One region of the Paenibacillus mesotrionivorans genome, then DNA from elsewhere that is predicted to be linked to it. Evidence: riboswitches for the same ligand, from Rfam matches in the RefSeq annotation. Region 1 holds a riboswitch; each other region holds the start of a gene.
What was found. A riboswitch is a leader RNA that binds a small molecule or an ion and turns the genes downstream of it on or off. The one in region 1 is predicted to bind cyclic di-AMP.
Positions count from the first base shown of each region.

Region 2: linked by a shared signal. The riboswitch ahead of ACI1P1_RS06110 (APC family permease) and the one ahead of ACI1P1_RS11575 (HAD family hydrolase) in region 1 are both predicted to bind cyclic di-AMP.
Region 3: linked by a shared signal. The riboswitch ahead of ACI1P1_RS27830 (ubiquitin-like domain-containing protein) and the one ahead of ACI1P1_RS11575 (HAD family hydrolase) in region 1 are both predicted to bind cyclic di-AMP.

Region 1 is NZ_JBJURJ010000006.1:364,358-372,337, forward strand. It holds gene ACI1P1_RS11555 (Glu/Leu/Phe/Val dehydrogenase dimerization domain-containing protein) at 1-1,227, opposite strand, end outside; gene ACI1P1_RS11560 (WD40/YVTN/BNR-like repeat-containing protein) at 1,338-2,657, opposite strand; gene ACI1P1_RS11565 (response regulator) at 2,756-3,127, opposite strand; gene ACI1P1_RS11570 (mannitol-1-phosphate 5-dehydrogenase) at 3,315-4,502, opposite strand; gene ACI1P1_RS11575 (HAD family hydrolase) at 4,635-5,297, opposite strand; cyclic di-AMP (ydaO/yuaA leader) riboswitch at 5,473-5,607, opposite strand; gene ACI1P1_RS11580 (ABC transporter substrate-binding protein) at 5,734-6,744, opposite strand; gene cydC (thiol reductant ABC exporter subunit CydC) at 7,468-7,980, opposite strand, start outside.
Region 2 is NZ_JBJURJ010000003.1:354,401-362,380, reverse strand. It holds gene ACI1P1_RS06125 (ATP-binding protein) at 1-312, shown strand, start outside; gene ACI1P1_RS06120 (methyl-accepting chemotaxis protein) at 352-2,361, shown strand; gene ACI1P1_RS06115 (STAS domain-containing protein) at 2,363-2,647, shown strand; cyclic di-AMP (ydaO/yuaA leader) riboswitch at 2,826-3,010, shown strand; gene ACI1P1_RS06110 (APC family permease) at 3,215-5,032, shown strand; gene ACI1P1_RS06105 (DUF445 domain-containing protein) at 5,408-6,658, opposite strand; gene queF (preQ(1) synthase) at 6,658-7,155, opposite strand; gene queE (7-carboxy-7-deazaguanine synthase QueE) at 7,179-7,980, opposite strand, start outside.
Region 3 is NZ_JBJURJ010000026.1:13,294-21,273, reverse strand. It holds gene veg (biofilm formation stimulator Veg) at 46-321, opposite strand; gene yabG (sporulation peptidase YabG) at 531-1,388, opposite strand; gene rsmA (16S rRNA (adenine(1518)-N(6)/adenine(1519)-N(6))-dimethyltransferase RsmA) at 1,507-2,403, opposite strand; gene rnmV (ribonuclease M5) at 2,400-2,948, opposite strand; gene ACI1P1_RS27830 (ubiquitin-like domain-containing protein) at 3,066-4,208, opposite strand; cyclic di-AMP (ydaO/yuaA leader) riboswitch at 4,473-4,671, opposite strand; gene ACI1P1_RS27825 (ABC transporter ATP-binding protein) at 5,130-5,873, shown strand; gene ACI1P1_RS27820 (ABC transporter permease) at 5,870-7,093, shown strand; gene ACI1P1_RS27815 (TatD family hydrolase) at 7,309-7,980, opposite strand, start outside.

The sequences.
Region 1 (7,980 bases):
GGGCTGGAACAGCAGCTCTGCCGCTTCCCGCTCATACAGGCCCAGCCGCTTGGCCTCAGCCAGCAGACGGGAGGTGTTGCGCCGGCACAGCACTTCGATGTCCTGCAGCACCTCCGCCGCTCCCGAGCGGACGTGGCCGAAGATGGCGGCGTCATAAAACCGGATGGCCCCCAAATTGGCCACAAAGTCGTTGACCACATGGATGCCCCGTTCCTTCAGCACCGCATCCCCCTCGGGGGAAACCGGAATGTTGGCTCCCTCCACCACAAGCGCCGCCCTCACCTGATGGGCATTGCCTGCATGAATCACATCCTCCAGCGCCGCCGGAACCAGAATCTCGCAGTCGATGTCCAGCCATTCCCCATTGGGCCGCACCCGGTCCTCCGGGCGAAAGCTGGCCGAAGCGAGCTCCCCGTGCTTCATCCGGCCCTGCACCAAGGCGGGCACATCCAGTCCGGCGGGGTTTTCCACCAGCAGATTGGCATCCGCTATGCCGACCACCCGGTATCCCATCCGGTGAAGCAAAAACGCGCAGCTCGCCCCCACGCAGCCAAAACCCTGAACCACTACCCGGGCTCCTGCACCTCGCGCCTGGTCTTCAGGGACAGATCCGACAGGATGATCCTCAACGCCGGTTCCAGCGCCAGTGCCACCCCTGCTGTCCGTCTCCCCTTTGCGGTCACCGGCCTGCCGCAGAGCCCTCCAAGCCTCATCGGCACAATAGGCCGCGCCATAGCCGGTTACCGCATCGTTCAGCAGAAATGTTCCGTCCACCGTTTCCTCCAGCAGCCTCCGGTAGGCCTGCAGCCCTTCCATCACATGGGGATCGCGCTTCATCGCAGGCGTAATCAGCTCCACCTGAAGCTCCTCCATCACCGCCAGCACATCCGCAAAGGCTACGCCCAAATCCCCGCCCAACGACACACCCGCCTGCAAATAGGGTTTCATGGCTCTCAGGAAACGGCCCAGCACCGCTTTGGCGTCCGGAGCCTTATAATCATAGGCGATACCCGCCTTGCAGCCGCCGGTGGTGACGCTGCCCCCGGCTTCATATTTATAGGCCATGACCTTGGCCAGACGCTCCACCTCCCGGCGGGTAACGGCCGGATGCATGCGGGTGCCGCCGCTGGCATACCCCTGCACAAAACGGTGAACGACCACCCAACCGGCAGCATCGGTCAAATGGTCGTTCCACTCCAGCACCAGGTACGGCTTTTCATTTCCCATACGCTTCCCCTCCCACAAGTGTCTCAAGGAATGGTGCCTGCATGCCATGCAAGCCTGCCTGATGTTCCTTTTTATACACTATGCATAGGAGGGAGCGTGTGTCCCCCTGCCTACCTGCCGAACACCTCCGCCGGAAGAGTGACTCTTTCCCAATTTTCTCCGCCGTCCCGTGTCCTCAAAAGCGCGTGGCTCTCCCGGTTGGCTTCCGCCAGCAGCCAGCCCAGCCGCTCATCCGCAAAGCAGATCCGGCTGACGCCTACAATGTCCGCCATGGGCGCCGTCTCCCATTTTTTGCCGCCGTCTCCGGTCACCATCAGCCCGCCCTCAATAGGGCCTGCTCCGGGAGTCAGCGCCACAAAGCCTCTGTCCGCGGAGAGGAAATGCATATCTCTGGCATACGGCCGCCCGCCGCGGAATTGGCTGATCTTCCGCCAATTGCCGGGTAATTCGGCAGCGCTGCTGTAGTAGGAAGCCTCCAGGTTGGCGGGATTGAACAATAACACGGAGGCTGTATGCCCACCCGGCGCAGAAACGCCGATCACCGTCTGCCCCCGCTCCGCCTCCGGCAGCTCATCCAGCCGCCAGCCGCTGCCGCCATTGTCCGTGTAGGCCACAGCGGGTATCCGGCAGCCGTCATCCACCTCAGCGGGCTTCGCGCTCCCGGCACAGCCCGGCGCCACCACGTAGCCTGCCGCCCAACCCTGCAGTTGGCCGGTAAACACCGCCTTCTCCGGGACAAAACCCTCCAGCTTGCCATTGAAGGCCGCGGCTTCCCAAGAGGCGCCGCCGTCACGGGTGAGCAGAAGCTGATGAGCCGCAACCGCATATCCCCACCCTTTTGGACTGAGAGACAGAACCTCTGCCGTATACGGATTCCCCTCCTGTTGGGAAGTTTGCGTTTCCCACCGTGGAGTCCAATGAGCCCCGCCGTCCGTTGTTTCATAGATGCCCTTGGACGAACATCCGAGAATCCCCTTCTGCTCCTGGCAGTCCGAGTTCCCCACCACAAACCCGCGGTCCCGCTCCACAGCTGCAAGTGCGGTTATATACATGCCGTCCGTCCCCACCTTGGTCCAATCCGTACCCCCGGTGGAGGTCCGACCTACAAAGGGGCCCGACGTATTTTCCCCGGCTACCCAGCCGACCTTGTCGTTGACAAAATCCATCTGGTCAATCCGGAACCATAAATCCGTGTCATCCTCCTCCGGTGAAGCCCCCACTTCCGGAGTACCTGAACTTGCCTGCGCCACCGAAGGTGCGGAAGACGGCGGCAACGAACCTGCTTGAGGGGTCGCAGCATGAAGCTCCGGACTGCCGGAAGTCCCCGGCAACGCCTCCCCATTTGGACCACAGCCGGTTAACAAAACACCAGTAAGGGTGCAGAGCAGCGCCCAACGCAAAAAAGACCTTGCACGTTCCCTCGTATTCATTCACACCACTCCTTTTCACCGTACCCTTAAAGCCATACGGATCTGCTGGATATGAATTAGACGCGGAACCGCAAGGCCCGGTTTAATAGCACGGGGCATTATGCCCGGCTGAAGGTTTTTTGGATCGCTTCGGATACTCTTTCCTTTTGGATCGGCTTCACCACAAAATCGCTGGCGCCGCTGCGGATGGCATCCAGCACCATTTCCCGCTGGCCCATGGCCGAGCACATGACAACTTTAGCGGAAGCATCCATCGTCTTAATCTTCCGGAGAGCACTGACTCCATCCATCTCAGGCATGGTAATATCCATGGTGATCAAATCGGGTCTTACGAAATGGTACATATTGACCGCTTCCGCGCCGTTCTGCGCTTCCGCCACCACCTCATGGCCCAATTCCTCCATAATGGTCCGCATGACCATCCGCATAAATGCCGTATCGTCCACAACCATTATTTTTTTCTTCTCCATTAATTCCACTCCTTTGGCTGGTGGTTTTGTCGTCTGTTACAATCAATGATACTACGTGGCTATGAACAAATACTGAACATGTGATGAAAGGCCCAAACATTTTCCCATATGCGACAAAAAAGACAAAAAAAGCCGTTCAGATTACTCTGAAAGCGGCTTATTTTGCTATAGTTTGTCATGTCTGCAATTACCGTCCGTCAGCCAGCTTGTAACCGGCCGCATAACGCTCGTTCAGCCTGTAGTACCTGCTGACAATTTCCTTGTGCAGGGGATGGCGCACCGGAATGCCGGTCAGTTCCCCCAGAGCCGATTGGATGCCCTTCTGGCGGATCACCCTTTGTACCCGGACCGCATCTTCATCGCTGTTACTGTCAAAATGAAGCGCAGCTGCGATGGCATCGGCCAGATTGGAAACCGGCAGTCCCAGCCGTGAAGCCAGCATAGCCGGCCGCACCAGGCGGTTGTTGTAGGAGAGCTTGGACAAGGGCGAACGGGCCACCCGCTCGATCCGGTCCGTCAAACCCGGATTGGCAAAACGCTCCAGGGTTTTCTCGATATAGGCCACATGGGCTTTTTCATCGAGCCCGTATTTTTCCACCAGCATCCGCCCGGTTTCCTGCATCACCCTCCGTACCTTGATTTTGACCAATGGCTTTCTCATGGCCTCCTGGATGGTCAGGCAGCCGGCCAGGTATCCGAAGTAGGCGGCGACGCAATGGCCGGTGTTCACCGTGAACAGCTTCCGCTCCATGTAAGCCTCCAGCTCATCAGTAAGAATAATTCCCTGAATGGCCGGGAAGTCCTCCGCCGTGCCGCGTTTGTCCACCACCCACTCGAAGAAGGGCTCCACCTTAACGGCAAGCGGATCCTCCTGCTGCTGCACAGGCACAATCCGGTCCACGATGGAATCCGGAAAATAAACCAGCCTCTCCGCCTGTCCGTGCAGCGCGGGATCAAGCTGGGCGTATACCCATTTTTTGAGCTGGGAGCTGCCACGGATGGTATTCTCACAGGCAATGACGTGAAGCACGCGGGGATTCTCCCGCAGGCGCAGCTCGATTCCACGGGCTATTGAGCCTGCAATATGCTTCAATGAGCCGGCGCCTACCGCCGTTGTCACCAGATCCGCCTCCGCCACCTGGCGCGCCACCGCTTCCCCGTCAGAGATGCGCAACGCTGTCACGTTCCGGACCACGGACACATCCTCGCCTCCCAGACCGCCTGCCAGCATGACTGTATATTGCCCCCGTTTTTGAAGCAGGGCAATCTGCCGCTCATTCCGGGCCACAAAACAAACCTCATAGCCTGACCCGGAGAGCTGCATGCCGATGAACCCTCTGCCGATGTTCCCGGCGCCAAATTGCACTGCTTTCATGTTCTTCCACTCCTTTATTTTTTTGAATTTTCTGTCTTTTCATGCGGTAAAGGCTTCTAGAGCGTGTTGGCTAACACATCCCGGCCCCCGGACCGGAAATGCTCACAGCCCGGAGACAGGTCAGTTGTAAGCTCAGCTGCCCTGGGGGTTGGTTACCAAGTGGCGGAAGTCCAGGTCACAAAGAGAATCCAGCCTGTAATTGCAGGGCTCGAATTCCAGCAGGGAGGTAATCCGGTTGGGGATCACCACACTGTACATTCCTGCGGCAGCCGCCGCCCGTGCTCCGTTGGGAGAATCCTCAATGGCCACCGCCTCGTGGGGCGCCACTCCCAGACAGGCCAGCGTCTGCAGGTACAGCTCCGGATCGGGCTTTACCTTTTCCACATCATCCGCCGTCCGGATACACTCGAAATAGTCTGCGATACCCAGCCTGCTCAAATAACGGTCGATCCACTCCCGGGAGGAGCTGGAGGCCAGACCGATGCGCAGGCCCGCTTCCTTGGCCGCCTTCAGGTAATCCAGCACCCCGGGGCGCAGGAGCTCCTTCTCCATCAAAGCGGTATGCTGGGCGCGGACAGAGGTACGCAGAATGTCCAGATTCACCGGCAGCTTCAGCTCCGTCACAAGGTACTCGTAGGGATTAAAGGTATGGAGGCTGGTTCCGATACACCCAGAGTACAGCTCCACTGTCAAATCCACATTATGCTCCCGGTACGCGTCCCGGAAAGCCTCGTACCAAGCCGTCTCCGTATCAATAATTGTCCCGTCAAAATCAAAAATAATCGCTTTAAGCATGTGTTCCGTCTCCCTTCCGGATTGTGTTTTTTCTCTCTTGCTCCACGGCGGAAGCGGAGGAAACAGACGCACGGACACCAGCAGGGGTCATGGAATGGGCCGGAGTAGATATTGTAGGACAGCACAAAAAGAGCCCTGAAGAACAGGGCCCGACTCTACTTTGTCAAAAGCAAAGAAATGACCCATCTCCTGCTGACGAGGTTAGCTGACGGGCTCGGGTAGATGGTACCCTACATCTTAAGATGACTCGCCCCAATTGCGTGGTTCCCCCGCTTTCCGGCCGCAGCCGAAAACTAAGCGTATTTTTATAATAATCAGAACTATTGGAAATGTCAATTTATTTTCATGACTTATTTTCAAAAACAGGCGGCGGGGGTATATCCCCGAAACAAAAGGACAGCAAACAGTAAGGCCTGTCTGCTGTCCGGTTATATTCTTACTTCACGATGCTTTTGAGGACATCGTCAATGATCATGGAGTTGGCTACCGCCCCGCTGTAGAGCCAGCTTTTGGCCTTGTTGAACTGGAAAACCTGGTTGTTCTTAACAGCCGGAATGGTGCCCCACACCGGATCCTTCAGGGCCTCGGAGCCGGTGGCCGTATCGCTGTTCACGAGGAAGATATAGTCAGCATCCAAGGTCGCCAGCTTCTCCATGGAAATCGAATTCCAGTTGGCCTTGCCGGCAGCGGAAATTTCCTTCACGGCGGCAGGCACGGTAAAGCCCAGGTCCTTATAAAGCACGGTTCCGCTGGAACGGGCTTCGCTGACCACGAAGAATTTATTGCCTACCAGCCAGATGGCGGCGGCGGACTTGGCTCCGGAGGCTTTTTGCAGCTTGTCCTTGGCATCCTTGGCTTTTTGGTCATACGTATCCAAAGCCTTCTGAGCTTCCGCCTTCTTGTCCAGAACCTCGCCGACCTTAAGCAGCGCCTGGCGCCAGTCGCCGTTGATTTCGTCGCCCAGGACGAAGGTAGGCGCAATCTTGGAATATTGGCTGTACTTGTCCCCGGCTACGGTACTGGTATCCCCGATGATCAAGAGGTCCGGATTAAAGCCCGCTACCGCCTCAAACGGCAGATCGCTGGGAACAGGCGGGATTGCGGACAGATGGTCGTTCAGGTAATCCTGCTTCGAGCCCTTGGAGGTCCCCCATTGGGCGATGGGCATCACGCCGATGGCAACAAGATGATCCTCCAGATAGGAAGCGATGATGCGTTTGGGATTGGCGGGAATTTTCACGTCATGGCCCAGACCGTCCTTCAGGGTGCGCTCCGCGGGCGCTGTGGAGGCGGCGGAGGCTGGTGCGGAAGCGGCTGAAGATGCGGCCGGAGACGAGGAGGCACCGCCCGTGTCATTGCTGTTGCTGCCGCAAGCGGCCAGGGTCAAGGATAAGGCCGTCGCACCGGCCAGGATGGCAAACCATTTCTTCGTATAGCGATTATTCACAATATGCTCCCCCTATGATATCGAATGTGATGGTAAGTTGAGACGGATGGGGCTGGATTTTGACAAGATCAAACTAGGAGCCACACCAGGATGTAATGGTAGAAATAGGTTTTAGACCGATATTGATGATAACAATTATCATTATCAATGTCAAGAGGGATTGTTCCGGCTTTGAGTATTCAGTCTTTGAGTATTCCGGCTTTTGAGGGGGAAGCGGATCCAGGCAAATCCCTGTATCTAAAAGCCTACCCGGTGAGTTACGAGTATGCCAAATGCAAAAGTGCAGTTATTCTATGGACCCGCCGCTGAGATAGGGGGTCCGAAATGCAAAAGTGCATCTATTTCCCGCGATTACCACCCAACTGGAGGTTTCAGCGAAAAATAGATGCACTTTTGCAGGATAACATGTACAAATGGGGATTATAGTCAAAAATAACTGCACTTTTGCAGGATAGCACAAGTAGAATAGTCACGCGCGAGGTGGCTATGTGCAGGATAGCACACACGGAATAGTGACGTGCAAAATCGTATCATGCAGAACCTGAACACCACGATCTTGTGCTTCACGACCTTGCAAATTACGACCATGCAAGCTTCAATCGAGCACAACACGATCGTGATGTAATGGATTGTGACGTACAGGATTGCAACTGATTACATGCAGACTGGCCGGCTCGCCGTTGGAGCTATTCCGACGGTCGGATGTGGGAATCCGTCACAACGTTAACCCCTTGTTTCCTGCCATACGGCCTCTGCCTGCTGCAGCCGGAACAGCCGCCAGTATTCGCCCTGCATATGGAGCAGTTCTTCATGGGTGCCGCGTTCCACAATTTGTCCGTTCTTGAGCACAAGGATATGGTCCATCCGCTCCAGCCCCGTGAGCTTGTGGGTGATCCACAGCACGGACTTTCCCGGGAAGGCCACCTCCTCCGCCTGGCGCAGGAACGCTTCCTCCGTGACACTGTCCAGCCCCGCCGTGGGCTCATCGAACAGGAGCACCGGAGCGTTGCGGAGCAGCGCCCGGGCCAGCCCCAGCCGCTGGCGTTCGCCCCCGGACAGCCGGGAGCCCCATTCCCCGATTAGCGTGTCGTAGCCTTCCGGCAGGTTCATGATGGTGTCGTGGATCTGCGCCGCCTTGGCGGCTTGCTCTATCTCTTCGTCCGTTGCTTCCGGACTGGCCAGCAGGAGATTGTCCCGGACGGATTCGTTGAACAGCTGCACATGCTGGGACACCAC
Region 2 (7,980 bases), on a different contig from region 1:
GAAGTGGAGCAGGTGGCCTTTGATGTGAAGCTGATTCTGGCCGAAGCCGTGACCAACGCTTATTTTCACGGAAACAGCGAGGATTGCACCAAACCCATCTATATCCGCTATTCCTTGGACGGCTCCCATCTGAATCTGCAGGTGGAGGACACGGGGGGAAAGTCGGGTTACCGGGACATTCCGCTGGATATTGACGAAAGCCGGCTATTGGATGAAGGAGGCAGAGGTTTGTATCTGATCCGCAGTTTCTCCGATCATGTGGAGATGGTGGACAATACGATTAACATTGTGAAAATCCTGGAATGCCAATAGACCCAATTTGAATGTCCCGTGGAGATGGAGGAGAACGAAATGAAGTTGAGTTTACGTGTCAAAATAAGTACGCTCTTGTTCCTGCTGATCTGTATCCCGCTGGTCTTGTCCGGTACCCTGTCCTATAACCTGTCGTCTGATGCCCTCCAGTCCACGATAGAGGAGCAGCTGGCGGCCACTACCGCTTCCACCTCCAAGGAGGTGGAGGGCAGGCTGACGCAGGTCCACCAAAGCCTCCAGATTGCCGCGCGCAATACGGCGCTGTCCCAATTGCCTCTGAAGCCCGCGGATGCCCCGCTGAAGACAGAGGCGTATCAATATCTGGTCAACGTGCACAAGGACAACGGCGGACTCACCGAGCTGCTGGCTGTTGCGGATGCACAAGGCAAGGCCATTGTAACCAGTTCCTCGGCAGCGCCGGATTTGAATGTGTCTGACCGTGATTATTTCAAGCAGGCTCTGGGCGGCACTGCAGTCACCAGCGAGGTGCTGATTTCCAAGGACAGCAACCAGCCTGTCGTTGTCATCGCCCTGCCGTTGTCCAGCGGAGGGAAAACCTCTGGTGTGCTTCTGGCCACCGTTTCCTTCCCGGCCCTTACGGGAGCCGTAGCCGACGTCAAAATCGGTGAAAGCGGGTACGCCTACATGGTGGATAAAACCGGTCTTTTGGTGTCCCATCCCATCAAAGACAAGGTGCTGAAGGAGAATGCTGCTGACAATGGTTTTCCCGAGCTGAATAATCTGGTGAAGGATGTCCTGGCCGGCAAGAAAAAAGCCGGATTTTACACCTTTGAAGGCATTTATAAATATGTTGTATTCCAGCCAGCCGGCAATTGGATTGTCGCCACTACGGCCAATTACGACGACTACATGGCGCCTGCCTTCAGCATCCGCAACGATACCATCGTCATTACCCTGGTGTGTATCCTGGCCGCTCTGCTTCTCGGGTATCTCATGAGCGAAATGGGTGTCATCCGGCCAATCCGGAAGCTCCAGAAGGCTATGGCGCAGGCAGGGGACGGGGATCTGACGGCCCATACGTCCATCCGCTCCAAGGATGAGTTCCAGGAGCTGAGCGAATCCTTCAACCTGATGATCCACAAGCAGGATCTGATGATCCGCAAAATCCGCGATGGCTCCGAATTGCTGATGAATATGTCCCAGGAAATGGCCGCCTCCTCGGAGGAAATCAACGCCTCCATCGAGGAGATCAGCGCCAACATGCAGGAGATTGCAGCAGGGGCGGAGAACAATAACGATTCTGTTGTTAATGCGTCGCAGGTGCTGGTGCAGCTGTCCAGTCTGGTGCAGCTGGCCCTGAACAAAGCCTCTACTGCCAGCGAAAATGCGGACATCTCCGACAAAGCCGCCCAGGACGGCCGCGTACGCGTCCAGGAAACGGTGAAAGCCATGGAGACCATCAGCATTAGCACCGGCGAAACCGAAGCCATTCTGGCCTCCCTGAATACCCAATCCGCCACCGTGACGGAAATTGTGGCTGTAATTAACGCCATCGCCCAGCAGACCAATCTGCTTGCGCTTAATGCCGCGATCGAAGCCGCCCGTGCCGGGGAAAACGGCAGAGGCTTTGCAGTGGTGGCCGGAGAGGTCCGCAAGCTGTCCGAGGAATCCAACAAACGGGCCAATGAAATATCGGAGCTGGTGGAACGGATGGTGGATCAGATCGGCAAAGCCGTGGGTGCTATGAAGGGAGCCTCCTCCGCGGTTACCCAAGGCGTGGACATTGTCCAGGAAACGGACCGGGCCTTCATGCATATTATTGACACTGTTCAGGTGATCACCCATAATGTGAAGGAAATTGAAGAGATTACCCGGGACGAGGTGGCCACCTCCGACCAGATTATCGGCCTTATTGATTCCATGGGAAGCATATCCGAGCAAACCGCGTCCAATAGCGAAAGTGTGTCCAGCGCCATCGAAGAGCAGTCCTCCACGGTCAGCAACCTTGCTTCGTCCGCGCAAGAGATCAGTGCGATGGCCAATGAGCTGGAGGGTATGGTTGAGAATATCAAATTAAGAGGTGACTAACATGCAGCAGGAAAAGGTCATACGTATTCCTCCCACCTTCTCCATTGAGGAAGCGTCCCTGTTCAGAGAGAGTATGCGGGAATATGTGAGCAACGGGACAACACATTTTCTTCTGGATTTCAGCGATTGCCGGTTTATTGACAGTACGGGGTTAGGGGTAATTGTCAGTGCCTACAAGAAGTGCGTAGAGGCCGGCGGCAAGATCAGACTGCAGGCTTTGGCGCCGAATGTGCTGAAGGTGTTTCAACTGACCCGTCTGAACAACGTATTCGAAATTCTTCCTTAACGATAAACGGAGATACAGCCAGAACAATGAAGAGAATGGCTGAATTAGGGGACAGAAATCGCTTCCAACCACACCGGTAAGCGAAATCTGGCCCCTTTCCCTTTGAATCCGAACCTTTACAAGGAAGGCCGAAACGAGTAACATACGTTCTGTAACTGAGGAATCACAAATGGATGTTCCTGGTGTATCGCTGAAGTCCCGCGGCTGGCGGGATACGGGGGAACCAACTGTTCTTATGAGGGCTTAACGGCCTGACGGGAACAACGGGGTGAATCCTGTGCGGGCTTGTCCAGACGTACGGGTAGGGCGACTCTTGCCGTCCGAATCCGGCAGCTAACCTCGCAAGCGTTGATAAGGGGAAGGGGGCTCTTGGTGCGTCGGCACTACGGAGAACGGCTCTTCGTGGTGTTTTTTTGCTGTCTGAAAATGGAAGGAACTTTGGACAGCGGAAGAGGATATGATGCGGCGGTAGAACAAATTCTAACCAAGATGAATGGTTCACTTCCTGATTTCCCGTTTACAAACAGCTTATTGATACCTATTAAACAGCACAGGCGGGGAAAAACGATGTTATTGCGCTTAAAACGGTTTTTGATCGGCAGACCTATGAAATCCCATGAGCTGGGAGACGAAAAGCTCAGCAAGCTGAAGGCACTGGCTATCCTGTCCTCGGATGCCTTATCTTCGGTAGCGTACGGTACGGAGCAAATACTGATCGTGCTGATTACGCTGGGCTTTGCGGCCTTATGGTATTCCATCCCGATATCCATTGCGGTACTGGCTCTGCTTACGATACTGGTGCTGTCCTACCGGCAGACCATATTCTCTTATCCCACCGGCGGCGGCGCTTATATTGTGGCCAAGGATAACCTGGGCGTCCGGACCGGCCTGGTAGCAGGCGGATCGCTTCTGGTGGACTATATCCTGACGGTGGCGGTAAGCACCTCTGCGGCTACCGATGCGGTGACCTCGGCGTTCCCGAATCTGCATCCGTACCGGATTGAAATTGCGTTGGTGATGATATTATTCCTTACGATTATGAACCTGCGCGGCATTACGGAGTCCGCCCAGGTGTTAGCCTACCCCGTGTACCTGTTTGTTGCGGGTATTTTCCTGATGATTATTGTAGGCCTCTTCCGGGTGGCTACAGGGGATGTGCAGGCCACTCCTGCGGAGTTTGGTCTGGATGTTTCCGGCATCTCCCTGTTCCTGCTGCTGAAGGCCTTCAGCTCCGGCTGCTCGGCCCTTACCGGGGTAGAGGCAGTATCCAATGCCATCCCCAGCTTCAAGGCTCCTTCCGAGAAGAATGCGGCGTCCACACTGGCGCTGATGGGGATTATCCTCGGCTCCATGTTCCTGGGGATCAGCTTGCTGGCTTATTTCTACGGCATCTCTCCCATGAAGGATGTCACGGTGGTTTCACAGATTGCCGAAGCGGCATTCGGACGGGGACCGATCTACTTCTTCATTCAGGGCACCACTGCCCTGATCCTGTTCCTGGCAGCCAATACCGCTTATGCTGCGTTTCCGCTGCTGGCTTTTATGCTGGCCAAGGATAAGTTCATGCCTCACGCTTTTATGATCCGCGGCGACCGGCTGGGTTTCTCCAACGGCATTATCGTGCTGGGCCTCCTGGCAGGGGTTCTTGCCATTGTTTCCAACGGGTACACGGAGAACCTGATCCCCCTCTACGCTATCGGGGTGTTCATTCCCTTTACGCTTTCGCAGCTGGGAATGATGCGCAGATGGTACCGGTTAAAGCCTCAGGGCTGGCTAATCCGGTTCTTGGTTAACGGAGTCGGCATGGTGACCACACTGTCGATAACACTGATTTTCTTGTTCACCAAGTTCAGCCAGGTGTGGATGGTGTTTATCTTCCTGCCGGTGGTGTACGTTATGTTCCAGCAGATTCACCGCCACTACATGGCAGTTGCGGATGAGCTGCGGATTGATCTGGCTACCGACAAGCCGGAAGCCAAGGGCAACACAATTGTCATTCCGGTGGCGGGCATTACACGGGTGGTCATGAATACCATCAGCTATGCCAAGTCCATGACTGACAATGTGATAGCGGTATACATTGGCTTTGACGATGAGGATATCGAGAAGATGGAAAAGAAGTGGGAGGAATGGGATTGCGGCGTGCGTCTTATCGTGCTGCGTTCCCGCTATAGAAGCATCATAAAACCCCTGGTGAAATTCATCGAAACGGTGGAATGGAAAAACTCGGAGACGGGGCACATCACCATCTTGATCCCGCAGTTTATTCCTAAACACTGGTGGCAGAATATCCTGCATAATCAAACCAGCCTGCTGATTCGTTATTACCTGTTCAAATATAAGGATGTCACCATCTCCACCGTGCCGTACCACTTGAACAAGTAAAGAATCTAATGGCAAGGGAGACCATTTTGTGAGCTGCCTCGGGGCAACTTATGGAATGGTCTTTTTGTGTTGGTGCGATGAGCAGTAAACCCAGCTGCCCGGCGGAGAGAGGGGACATGTAAGCGGCAGAAAATGTCTGCTATTACGCTGAGGTGGTTATTTTTTTGGAAATAGCGACATCAAATGTCTGCTAATGGCCTGATGTTGTTCAAAAAGGGATCTGAAAACAAAAATAGCAGACATTTTATATCTGCTATTGAAGCCAAAATATGAAAAATCTCCGATTAGCAGACATTTGTGGTCCGCTATCACGGCTGTTGGCAGGCCAACCATATAAGCCTCCTGAGCAGCAGGACAACAAGAGTAACTCCTGCCCTACGCCAGCAGCATCCGCACGGTGGTGAACACCAGCCCCAGGAAAAAGCCGCAGACGGCGCCGTTTACCCGGATCCACTGCAAATCCTTGCCGGCCTTGTCCTCCACGAGAGCAATCAGAGTGTCATTGTCCATCTTCTCGATGTTCTCGCGAACCAGGCCGCCGATGCGGGAATGATTAGCTTCCAGGAACCGGACTGTCGTGTCCTGCAGAAAGCTGTTCACGTTGCCCAACAGGCGATCGTTGCGGCTGAGCTTCTCCGCGGTGTCTTCCACAAAGGGGAACACCCGCTTCTCCAGCAGCCCGCCGTTTTCCACCTGATCATGCAGCTTGGCCCGCAGCTCCTCCAGAAGAGCAAGCGGTTTGTCGCTTTCCACCCAGCTGCCGAGCAGCTCCTGAAGCTTGGCATTCCACTTGTCCCGGTTGTCCGGCGACTGCACATGGACATCCCATTCCTTCTTCAGGTAGGCCAGAATGGATTCCCTCGTAGGATGGCCCTCCAGGCTAATCTCCCGGAGCTTGGTGACCAGAGCAAGCTGAATAGCGCTGCCGATCTGGTCTTCGTCAAAATAATTCAACGCCGCATTCACGGCAAATTGCATCAGGCCGTTCATCTTGAGGCCGCCGATGGCGGTGATGGCCAGCTTCCCCATCATCCGCCGGGCGTCATCGGTAACCACCCAGTGGGTTCCTTTGTCCACGGCCAGGTCCAGCAGCTTCTCAGTTGCCTGCCGTACGGCAGGTTCGCCTCCGGCCACCGAGAGGAGTCCGTCGGCCCAATCCCGGGACCGGACGAAGCGGGAAAGCTGGGGCAGTGCAGCGCCCCATGCCTTGTCCAAAGGGCGTGACAGCAGGGAGAGCACCCAGGCTTTGGCGGTGTCCTTGAAGCGGGGGGAGGAAAGTCCCTTCCGGGCTGCGCCCATCAGGCGCTCCGCCACCTCCAGCTCCCGGAGCTTGTCCACCAGGCTTTCTTTATTGAGCAGATTATTCTGCACGATGGTGACCAGTGCCTGGGTCATCTTCTCCCGGTTCCGGGGCAGCAAGGCCGTGTGCGGAATGGGGATGCCCAGCGGATGTCGGAACAGGGCTGTTACTGCAAACCAGTCGGCCAGGCCGCCCACCAGCCCTGCCTCAAAAGCCCCTGCCAGAAGCCGGGCAGCGGCATATTCCTGAAACGGGAGCATAGCCACAAAGCCGGCTCCCATCACAAATAAGGATATGCCGGCAATCCTGCGTGTTTTGGATTCCATTATCGGTTGTCCACCTTTTCGGGGTACAGATCATGATTCATCAGCCGGTGGCGGGCCATTTCCTCGAAGGGAGTGCCGGGTTTGCCATAGTTGCAATAAGGATCGATGGAAATGCCGCCGCGCGGCGTAAATTTGCCCCATACCTCAATATACCTCGGCTGCATAAGGGCAATCAAATCGTTCATGATGATGTTCATGCAGTCCTCGTGAAAATCCCCGTGGTTGCGGAAGCTGAACAGATACAGCTTCAGCGACTTGCTTTCCACCATTTTGATATCGGGAATGTAGCTGATGTAGATGGTGGCGAAGTCCGGCTGACCGGTGATGGGGCACAAACTGGTGAATTCGGGACAGTTGAATTTCACGAAGTAATCCCGGTTGGGATGTTTATTATCGAAGCTCTCCAATACGGAGGGATCGTAGTCTTGGGGGTAACGGGTCCCCTGATTGCCGAGCAGAGTCAAATCCTGCAGTTCATCCGATTGTCTTCCTGCCATTGTATGATCCTCCTTGTGTAAAGCTATACCCCGCGTTTGTTGCCCCAAACCAGAGCGTGCAGCTGCGGAAGCACTCGCACGTCCTTCAATTCCTTGCGTTCCATGACGAGACCCAACAGGTTCTCATAGGCTGCCAAAAGCCGCAGAGCGGTATCTCCCGTTTCGCCGCCGACGGGTTCGGGATTGCCGGTTTGCAGGATCAGGGGAACCTCCGGGTACCGGGCATGCAGCCTGGCGGCATAGTCCAAGTCCTCCCGGTTAAAAATCACAATTTTCAGTGTGTAGGCCGGTCCCGTGCGGGGGGGGTTGGCATTTGATCCCGCGTTGACTGGCGGACGGCCCTCTTTAAGCCGGGACACCCAGTTGTCCAGCTGCGCCAGATCCGTGTTCATGCCGGAGCTGGGGGGTTTGGGCGAAAGGGTCACCTCATCCGTCAGCAGGACCCAATCCTGCCAGACGGAGCCTTGTGTTTCCACCGCGATGCGGATGTCCTTGGCCCGCAGAAGCTCCACCAGACTGCCCAACTGCGGCAGAAGCAGGGGATTGCCCCCGGACAGGGTTACATGGTCGAAGCCGCCCTCTGCCAGGGCTGTAAGCTCCGTCCAGACATTCTCCGCACTAAGCTTCTTAAGCTCCTCCCGGGCGCTGCCGTCCCAGGTGAAGGCCGAGTCGCACCAGGAGCAGCGGTAGTCGCAGCCAGCCGTCCGCACGAACATAGTGCGCCGACCGATGGACATCCCCTCACCTTGCACCGTCGGACCGAAAATCTCCAGAACCGGGATAGCTGCTTTGGCTGTGGCTCCGGTGTTGGTGGTCTCCATGTAA
Region 3 (7,980 bases), on a different contig from region 1:
AAACTCCGGCAAAAATCACCGGAGGCTTGCGGCGGTCTCGCAGGGTTACCCCTGAATGTATGTAACCCGCATCTGGCCATCCTCATTGCAGACAGTCACTTCCACTGTCTCTGTCAGAATGTCCGCGTAGCTGTAGGAAACTCGTTTGAAGCTTTGCTGGTCCTGGTCCAGCTTGACAATAAATACAGAAGGGTAGGTTTCTTCAAGCACACCTGAACGTTCAATGGTTTTCCTCCGGCCGCCGTTGGCGCGGAGAGTAATCTTCTGTCCCACATGTGTTTCCATGGTACGTTTGATCTCCAAAAGCGCATTTTTAGCCATGGACTACTACCACCTCTTTCTACCCCATTATACCTCAGATTGTCCATCTTGTCAAATGAAGCCAAATATTATACCAGTGAAGAAAACCAGTTGTCAATGGTAATCCCCATAACCCGTTTTTAATATGTCCTGAACCCGTTTCCTTTATCCGTCTTTTCCAAAAAAAGAAAAACCGCCCTCCTGGTGACCAGGCGGACGGCATCGGACGTTCAGTATGTTTTAAAGCCCGGAATTCCCAGGCGGTAGCTGCCGCGGGTATCGATTCCTCCAAGCCCCTCCAAACCGCTCATGGTATGCTGGAGGATATCCGCCATCTGGACGGTATCCTTGATGGGGGTAAACGCCACCTTGGCAGCGATGTACAACGGATCCAATGCATGGATCAGCACCCGCCCCGGAGAGCTGGCATAATTGGCTCCGGCCTGCAGCAGTGCTTCAAAATGGGATTGGCAGGCTCCCGCAATAATAACCAGGGCATCCCGGTTGCGCTCATACTTCCGGGCCGTGCGGACCGCATTTACGAAGTTCTGGGAGTTTTTATAGCTGGACAGACTCTGCGTATCTTCATCCTTCACATCCTTGAGAATCCCGTCATGCCCGGTAATCACCACGATATCCGGATGCACCTGGGGCAGGAGCCGGGTCAAAACCTCCGCCATGTTCTGCTCCGGCACATAGATGCCTTCCGCCGGCACACGAAGATCCCCGTAGAGCCCCATGCTTTTGCGCAGATAATTGGGGTCCCCATCCAAGTGGAGCACCTTGCCCGGCACCTCGAAATGCCCGGAGGACTGGCGGCCGCTTCTTGCGGCGGGAGCCGCCTGCTTGACCGGCTGGGGCAGGCTTTTCGTCATCACGCTGCGCATTTCGGTGCACCGCTGCTGCATATCCTCCTCATGGCGGGCGATGCGGTTCTCGGGCGCAGGACTCAAGTCCGCGACGGACGCATCCGCCAGAAGCCGCACATCTACCCCCCGGAGCAGCGCAGTCTGATATGAAAAATCTTGAATTTTAAAAATGACGTCACCGCCATAGGATTTCCGTACCACCAGATCGCCTTGCTTCATTGCGCCTATCCCCTCCTCACGATGTATCGTATGGCAGGACTGGGCGTTTGGTGCGGTGCAAATCAGGAATTCAAGCAAAAACTCCCCCGCCGGGTGCCGGCAAGGGGAGTAAATGCGCTTAAACGCTGATTCCGGCCTCCTGGAGGGCTTCCGTAAGGCGCGCGAACTCTTCGAGGCTCAACGTCTCACCGCGGCGTATAGGATCGATTCCGGCCTTCTCCAGCGCTTGCTCCAGAAGATGCCGGGTTTCTTTCCCGAAGAACCGGGTTAAAAGATTATTAAAGATGGTTTTCCTCCGTTGGGTAAAGGAGGCCTGCACCACCTGAAAATACAGCTCTTCATCCGATACCTGGACAGGCGGAGCCTTGCGCAGCCGCAGCCGGATCACGGCGGAGTCCACGTTGGGCTGGGGGATGAAGACGGTGCGGGGAACAATGGCCACTACCTGGGGCTCGCAATAATACTGCACAGCGATGCTCAGGCTGCCGTAATCCTTGGTGCCGGGTTTGGCCGCCATCCGGTCCGCCACTTCCTTCTGGATCATCACCACGATGTTCTCCAGGGGGATATGCTCCTCCAAAAGTCGCATGACAATAGGCGTAGTCACATAATAGGGCAGGTTGGCCACCACGCTGACACCCTTCACATCCGCGAAGTAACGCTGGAACAAATCATCCAGATCCACCTTCAGAATATCCCCATGAACCACAGACGCATTGCCGTAGGCCGACAGCGTTTCCTCCAGAACAGGCAGCATCCGCTGGTCCAGCTCCACTGCCACCACACGTCCCGCACGTTTAGCCAATTGCTGGGTCAGAGCCCCCAGTCCGGGGCCGATTTCCAAGGCTCCCTTGGACTCGTCCAATTCAGCCGCATTCACGATATTGCCCAGGATATTGAGATCTACGAGAAAATTTTGGCCAAGGCTTTTCTTGGCAGTAATACCGTATCGGCCAAGGACATCCTTCGTTCTGGCCGGAGATGCCACATCCGCAGGGGAATGGGGTTTTGTCATTGGAAGCCCTCTTCACGAAAAAGCTTCAGCGCTTCTTCGAATTCTTTCCGTGTGATTTGAAACATCTGGCATCTTTTTAAGAATTGCTTACCGTTGGCATAGCCAATCCCGAGCAGGCGCCCCATCGCTTCCCGCCGGGCTGCCGCATCCGGATGAACCAAAAGTCCTGCGTCCATCAGATCATCCTGGGTGATTTCCGATTCGGCCGACTGATAGTCTGTTTTCAGGTTTTCCAGCGCCTTGCGGATCATCTCCGGGGTTGCGTTCTCAATGCCCACATCGCCGTTTTTGGTGGTTTCCTCCTGGCTCAGGAAAGCCTGCTTGCATCCCGGAAAGCGAGCGGTAATCAGCCGCCGCAGCCGTTCTCCTGCATGATCGGGATCGGTGAAGATAATAACACCCCTGCGCTTCAAGGCCAGACGGATCTTTTCGTAGACGGCCTGATTGATAGCGGAGCCGCCGGTTTCAATGGTCTCGGCCTCCACGGCACGCTTTATAGCCGCCGTATCGGATTTACCCTCCACCACAATAATTTCTTTTAGCATAGACGCAACTTTTCCCTTCGCCGCTTCGTCTTAATAAACAGGAAGAGAAGAGGCCGGCAGCCTCTTCTCGAAAGGTATCCACTTGGAACAAGCCCTAGCCGGACAGATCCAAACCCGTTAGTCGGTAACCGGCTTTTTCGGACCAATCACATACACCGTATAACCTCGCTTGGTGCCAAACTTGTTGGCATACGCATTGCTGTCGAAGTATACGTCGATCTTATTGCCCTTAATGGCGCTGCCTGTATCCTCGGCACGGCGGAAGCCGATGCCTTCGATATAGACCCACCAGCCCATGGGAATCACACTTTTGTCCACAGCAATGGTACGGCCCTCGGTTACAGTCGTGCCGCTGGAGGTCACACCGTATTGCGGGTGGTCCTCATCCTTGCCTGTGGAGGCCACGCCGGCAGAATATGCCGTCAAGGTCACATTGTTCAAGATCTTCTTATAGCCAAAGTTTACCCCGTTCTTGGTGACTTCATCCATATTGGGAGAGCTTGCGCTTAACACGGTTACCACCGGAGCCTTGGTGCCCACGGCTACCACCTTGCTGACGCTTTCGGCGGCAATCGTTTCGTCCACCTTGTTCTCCGCTACCAAAACGCCATCCTCGTAAACCTTTTCTGTTTTGATAACCTTGGTTCCTTCTACGCCGTCCTGAACAACCTCTTCCTTGCCCTTCAGCAGGTTGCTGTCATTCTGCTTCACCGTTTCGAAGGCAATCGGCTGCGACTGCTCAGCGATTTCCTTGGTGACGCGGACGATCTTGATTTCTTCCCCGGCGCCTAAGTTTTCCTCCAGTGCAGGAGTAATCTTATCCAGCGGGTCCGTGCCAATATTTAAATCCTCCAAAGCGCCTGCAACCGTCTTTCCGGTTGTATACAACGTTAAGGTCTTTCCATCGGCAGTCAATTGCACCGGCGAGGTGTGATTCAGCACAATGACGTCCCCATTCCGCAGCTTGGTATCCACAGGCAGGGAAATACGGTCATTCTCACCGTACGAAATTGCTTTTTCATCCAGTAGGTGTTTAAGAACATCTTGCCGCGTTACAACCACGGTTTCTTGTCCGTCCACCACTACGGATACGCTCTTGGTAGCCGTACCGTACAACAACATGAAAAACATGAAGGCTAAGGCGATCGAGAAAGCTGCTGCTATAATAATTCTGCGCCCGTTTTCATGCTCCCATCGCAATGCGAAGGCCATGCTGGATGATCGTTTTTCATGGGTTTCCTGAACAGGGATAGCGCCCACTTCAATCGGTCCTCCTTCATAGTCCGCCGTCTGGTATGATACAGGGTTCTTTTGACGTGACTATTGGTTTGATTATAACTTCATGCTTAAAAACCAATTCTCCTCGCATTCAAAGCAGGCTGCAGCCGGAATCTGGCTCCTCGCGCAGCACCTCCTTCGCGAATATGATGAGCGGTTGAATTATGAATATCACGGGGAACAACATAAATAGCCCCGTGAAGAGGTATCTTCTCGTGGCAAACTAAGCATAAAAATGCACGACAAGTATCCTCTCTTCAACGCTTACGAGGTTAGCTGACGGATTCGGACGAAAGAGTCGCCCTACCTCTCCGGGCTGCAAAGCAGCCGTCAAAAGGATTCACCCCAAAACCGTGCCGTCACTTCAAGGCCGTCCACAAAGCCATGAAGCTGTTCACATTCGGTTCCCCCGTTTTCCAAAATGGAAACTCAGCGAATTGGAAATTTGGCAAGCACTATTAAGTTATCATGTGTTGTATATTAATGCCTCAGGCTAAAGTTGTAAATAGCGAAAAGTCCATAAATCGGTTAAAATTAGCCATGTATGCGATTAAAAATGGTTTTTTTATCTCATTATCTCACTCGTTTTATCCATTATCTCTTTATTTCTTAATTTCAATGGCTTATGACGGCTTAATTATGAATTTTTTATTGCTTTCCTGAAAGAATTATCAAAAAATTTTGACATCGAAGGGCTAATTTCCCATCATATTTACAGTTTGTTTACCTCCCCTCATACCCTGTCCCACGCACTTTTTCCAGCACCAAATCCTTCCGTTTTGACCTCCCATTCCCTTCCTTTTCCACTATCTTGTCCCCGGTTTAATTGCATCGCCCGGAGCTTTTTCTATATAATAGCGGAAGAATACATAACGTAAGAAGCGGGTGAACGGTTTGGAACCGATGCTGCAGGTAAAAGGGCTGTACGGGGGATATTTCCCGCGCAAGCCTGTTCTGAAGGATGTGGATTTTGACGTATTTCCCGGTGAGATGGTGGGCATGATCGGACTTAACGGCGCCGGCAAAAGTACCACGATCAAGCATATTCTGGGGCTGCTCCAGCCCCAGAAGGGAGAAATCCGGGTCCGCGGGCGTACCCTGGCCGAGGCACCTTTGGAATATCGCTCGTCCTTTGCCTATGTGCCCGAGTCCCCGGAGTTGTATGAGGAGCTGACCATCAGCGAGCACCTGGAGCTGACGGCAAGAGCTTACGGACTGGAGCGGCCCTTGTATGCGCAGCGGTCCGCCACTTTGCTGGACACCTTCCATATGACGGCCAAAAAGGACAGCTTCTCCGCGCATCTGTCCAAAGGGATGAAGCAGAAGGTGATGATCATGAACGCCTTCCTGACGGAGCCGCCCCTCTATATTATAGATGAGCCGTTTCTGGGCCTGGACCCCCTTGGTATCCGCTCCCTGCTGGAGCTGATGGTGGAGATGCGGCAAAAGGGAGCCAGTTTCCTGATCAGCTCCCACATCTTGTCCACCATTGAGCGCTACTGCGACAAGTTCATTGTTCTCCATCAAGGGTGCATCGCCGCCAAAGGGACCCTTCCCGAGATTTTGAAAGCGGCGGGCCTGCCTGCGGGCAGTAGTCTGGACGATGCCTTCTGTGTGCTGGCCGCGTCGGGAGGCGCCGTCGGATGAGGGAGGATTTCGCGGATCTGTGGCGCAAAAGAGCGGCAGCTTTCTGGAAGGAGAGCTTCATCTATATCAGCTATGCCGCCCGCAGCGGCTTCGCCGGATTTTTATTAATGTTCTTTATAATAGGCGCTTATTATTACGGCAAGTTTCTGCAGAGCCTTCCGGAGGCGTTTCCCTACTGGAGGTTTACCACCCCCCTGCTGGCCCTGCCCCTGGGGATGACCGGAATCCGCACCTTCATGAAGCAGGCGGATATGGTATTTCTGGCCCCGGCCGAAGCGAGGCTGCGCAGCTGGTGGACCAGCTCGATTGTATACAGCTTCGTGTTCCAAGCTGCGGTCACCCTCCTGCTGCTGCTCCTGGTCTGGCCGTTGTATCTGGCTTGTGCGGATGAGGCAGCGCTTCCCTTCGCACATGCCGCCTTGTATCTTGCGGCCGCCAAGCTGCTGGCGGTGTTGGGCCGCTTCCGGGCGGACCGGCTGGTCTACCGGCTGAACCGCAGCGCCGAGACTCTCGTCCGCTGGGTGGCTGCGGTGGTCCTGCCCTTCGCCCTGTTGACGGAAAACCCGGGGAAGGCATGGCTGCTACTCCTTCTGGCGGCGGTAGTGCAAAGCTTGGTGGTGCTGCCGTTCCCCCGGCACAGAGTGGCCTGGGAGCATCTGATCCGCCGGGAGGAAATCAGCCTCAAGCGTCACTACACCTTCTACAGCTGGTTTGCCGATGTGCCGAAGCTAAAAACCAAACCGGCGGCAAGACGTTTTCTCGGGGGGATCACCTCTCGGATTCCCTTCCGGCAGGAGGACACACACCGGTATCTGTATGCCAAGACCTTTATCCGTTCAGAATATTATGCCATATTGGTACGCACCTCCGTGATAGCCATCCTGTTGTTCCTGGCCGTGAATCATACGGCAGCGGTTCTGCTCATTTACGGGGTTGTGCTGGTGATGAATTGCGCCACAGTGTCCTCGTTGGCCCAGAGCCACCGGTACAGCTTCTGGCTGGAGCTGTATCCGCTGGATGCGGAACGCAGAGTCAAGGCAGTGTCCCGCATCTGCGAAGCCGCACTGCTCTTCTCCAACATAGCAATGGGAGCTGCGCTTATTGGCTTTCACGGCAGCGGCAGGCTGGAGGCCTTGGCAGCTGTAGCGGCGGGTTTTCTGGTTATCCTCTACTTCACACGGGTGTCGCTTCCCCGGAAAATCAAACATGCCGGGGACTGAGTCCTCCGGCATGTTTTTTTCTACGATTAACTTCACATTACAGACAATTTACGCCCTTCTTCACGCTCAAAACAGAACGGAACCACCGGGAAATCCCGCTCCCCGGCGGCGCGCATATTTTTCCCCCATAAAGCCTTGTATTCAGCGGGTTTCCAAGCCCATTTAAGACCTGCTCCTAACCCGTTTCTTCTATTATAATGTAAACTTATAAACGGTCATTTCAGGCCCAGCAGCTTAACCGCATTTTCGGTGGTAATCCGGGCGATTTCCTCTACGGACATCCCGCGGATTTCGGCAGCTGCCTCTGCCACATAACGCACATATCCGGTTTCGTTTCGCTTCCCGCGGAAAGGATGTGGGGTCAGATACGGGGCATCCGTTTCCAGGAGCAAACGGTCCAGGGGAACCCGGGCCAGCACCTCTTTGGGCTGCTTGGCATTCTTGAAGGAAACCGGTCCTCCGAAGGAAATATGGAAGTTCATGTCCAGGCACATTTTTGCCGTTTCCCAGCTGCCGGAGAAACAATGCATGATGCCGCCTACCTCTGCCGCTTTTTCCTCCTTCAGAATCTCCAGAATATCCTGATGGGCATCCCGGTTATGGATAACAATGGGCTTGCCCAGCTTCTTAGCCAGCCGGATCTGCTCCCGGAAAACCCGAGCCTGCACATCCTTGGGGGAGGTGTCCCAATAATAATCCAGGCCGATTTCGCCCAGAGCCACCACCTTGGGAAGCTTCAGCAGCTCCTCCAGCTCCTCCAGGTCCTCCGGTGTCATATCCTTGGCATCCTGGGGGTGCCAGCCCAGCACCGCATAGACAAAATCATACGTCCGGGACAGCTCCAGAGTAGTGGGAATGGTTTCACGGTTAAAGCCCACATTCACAAT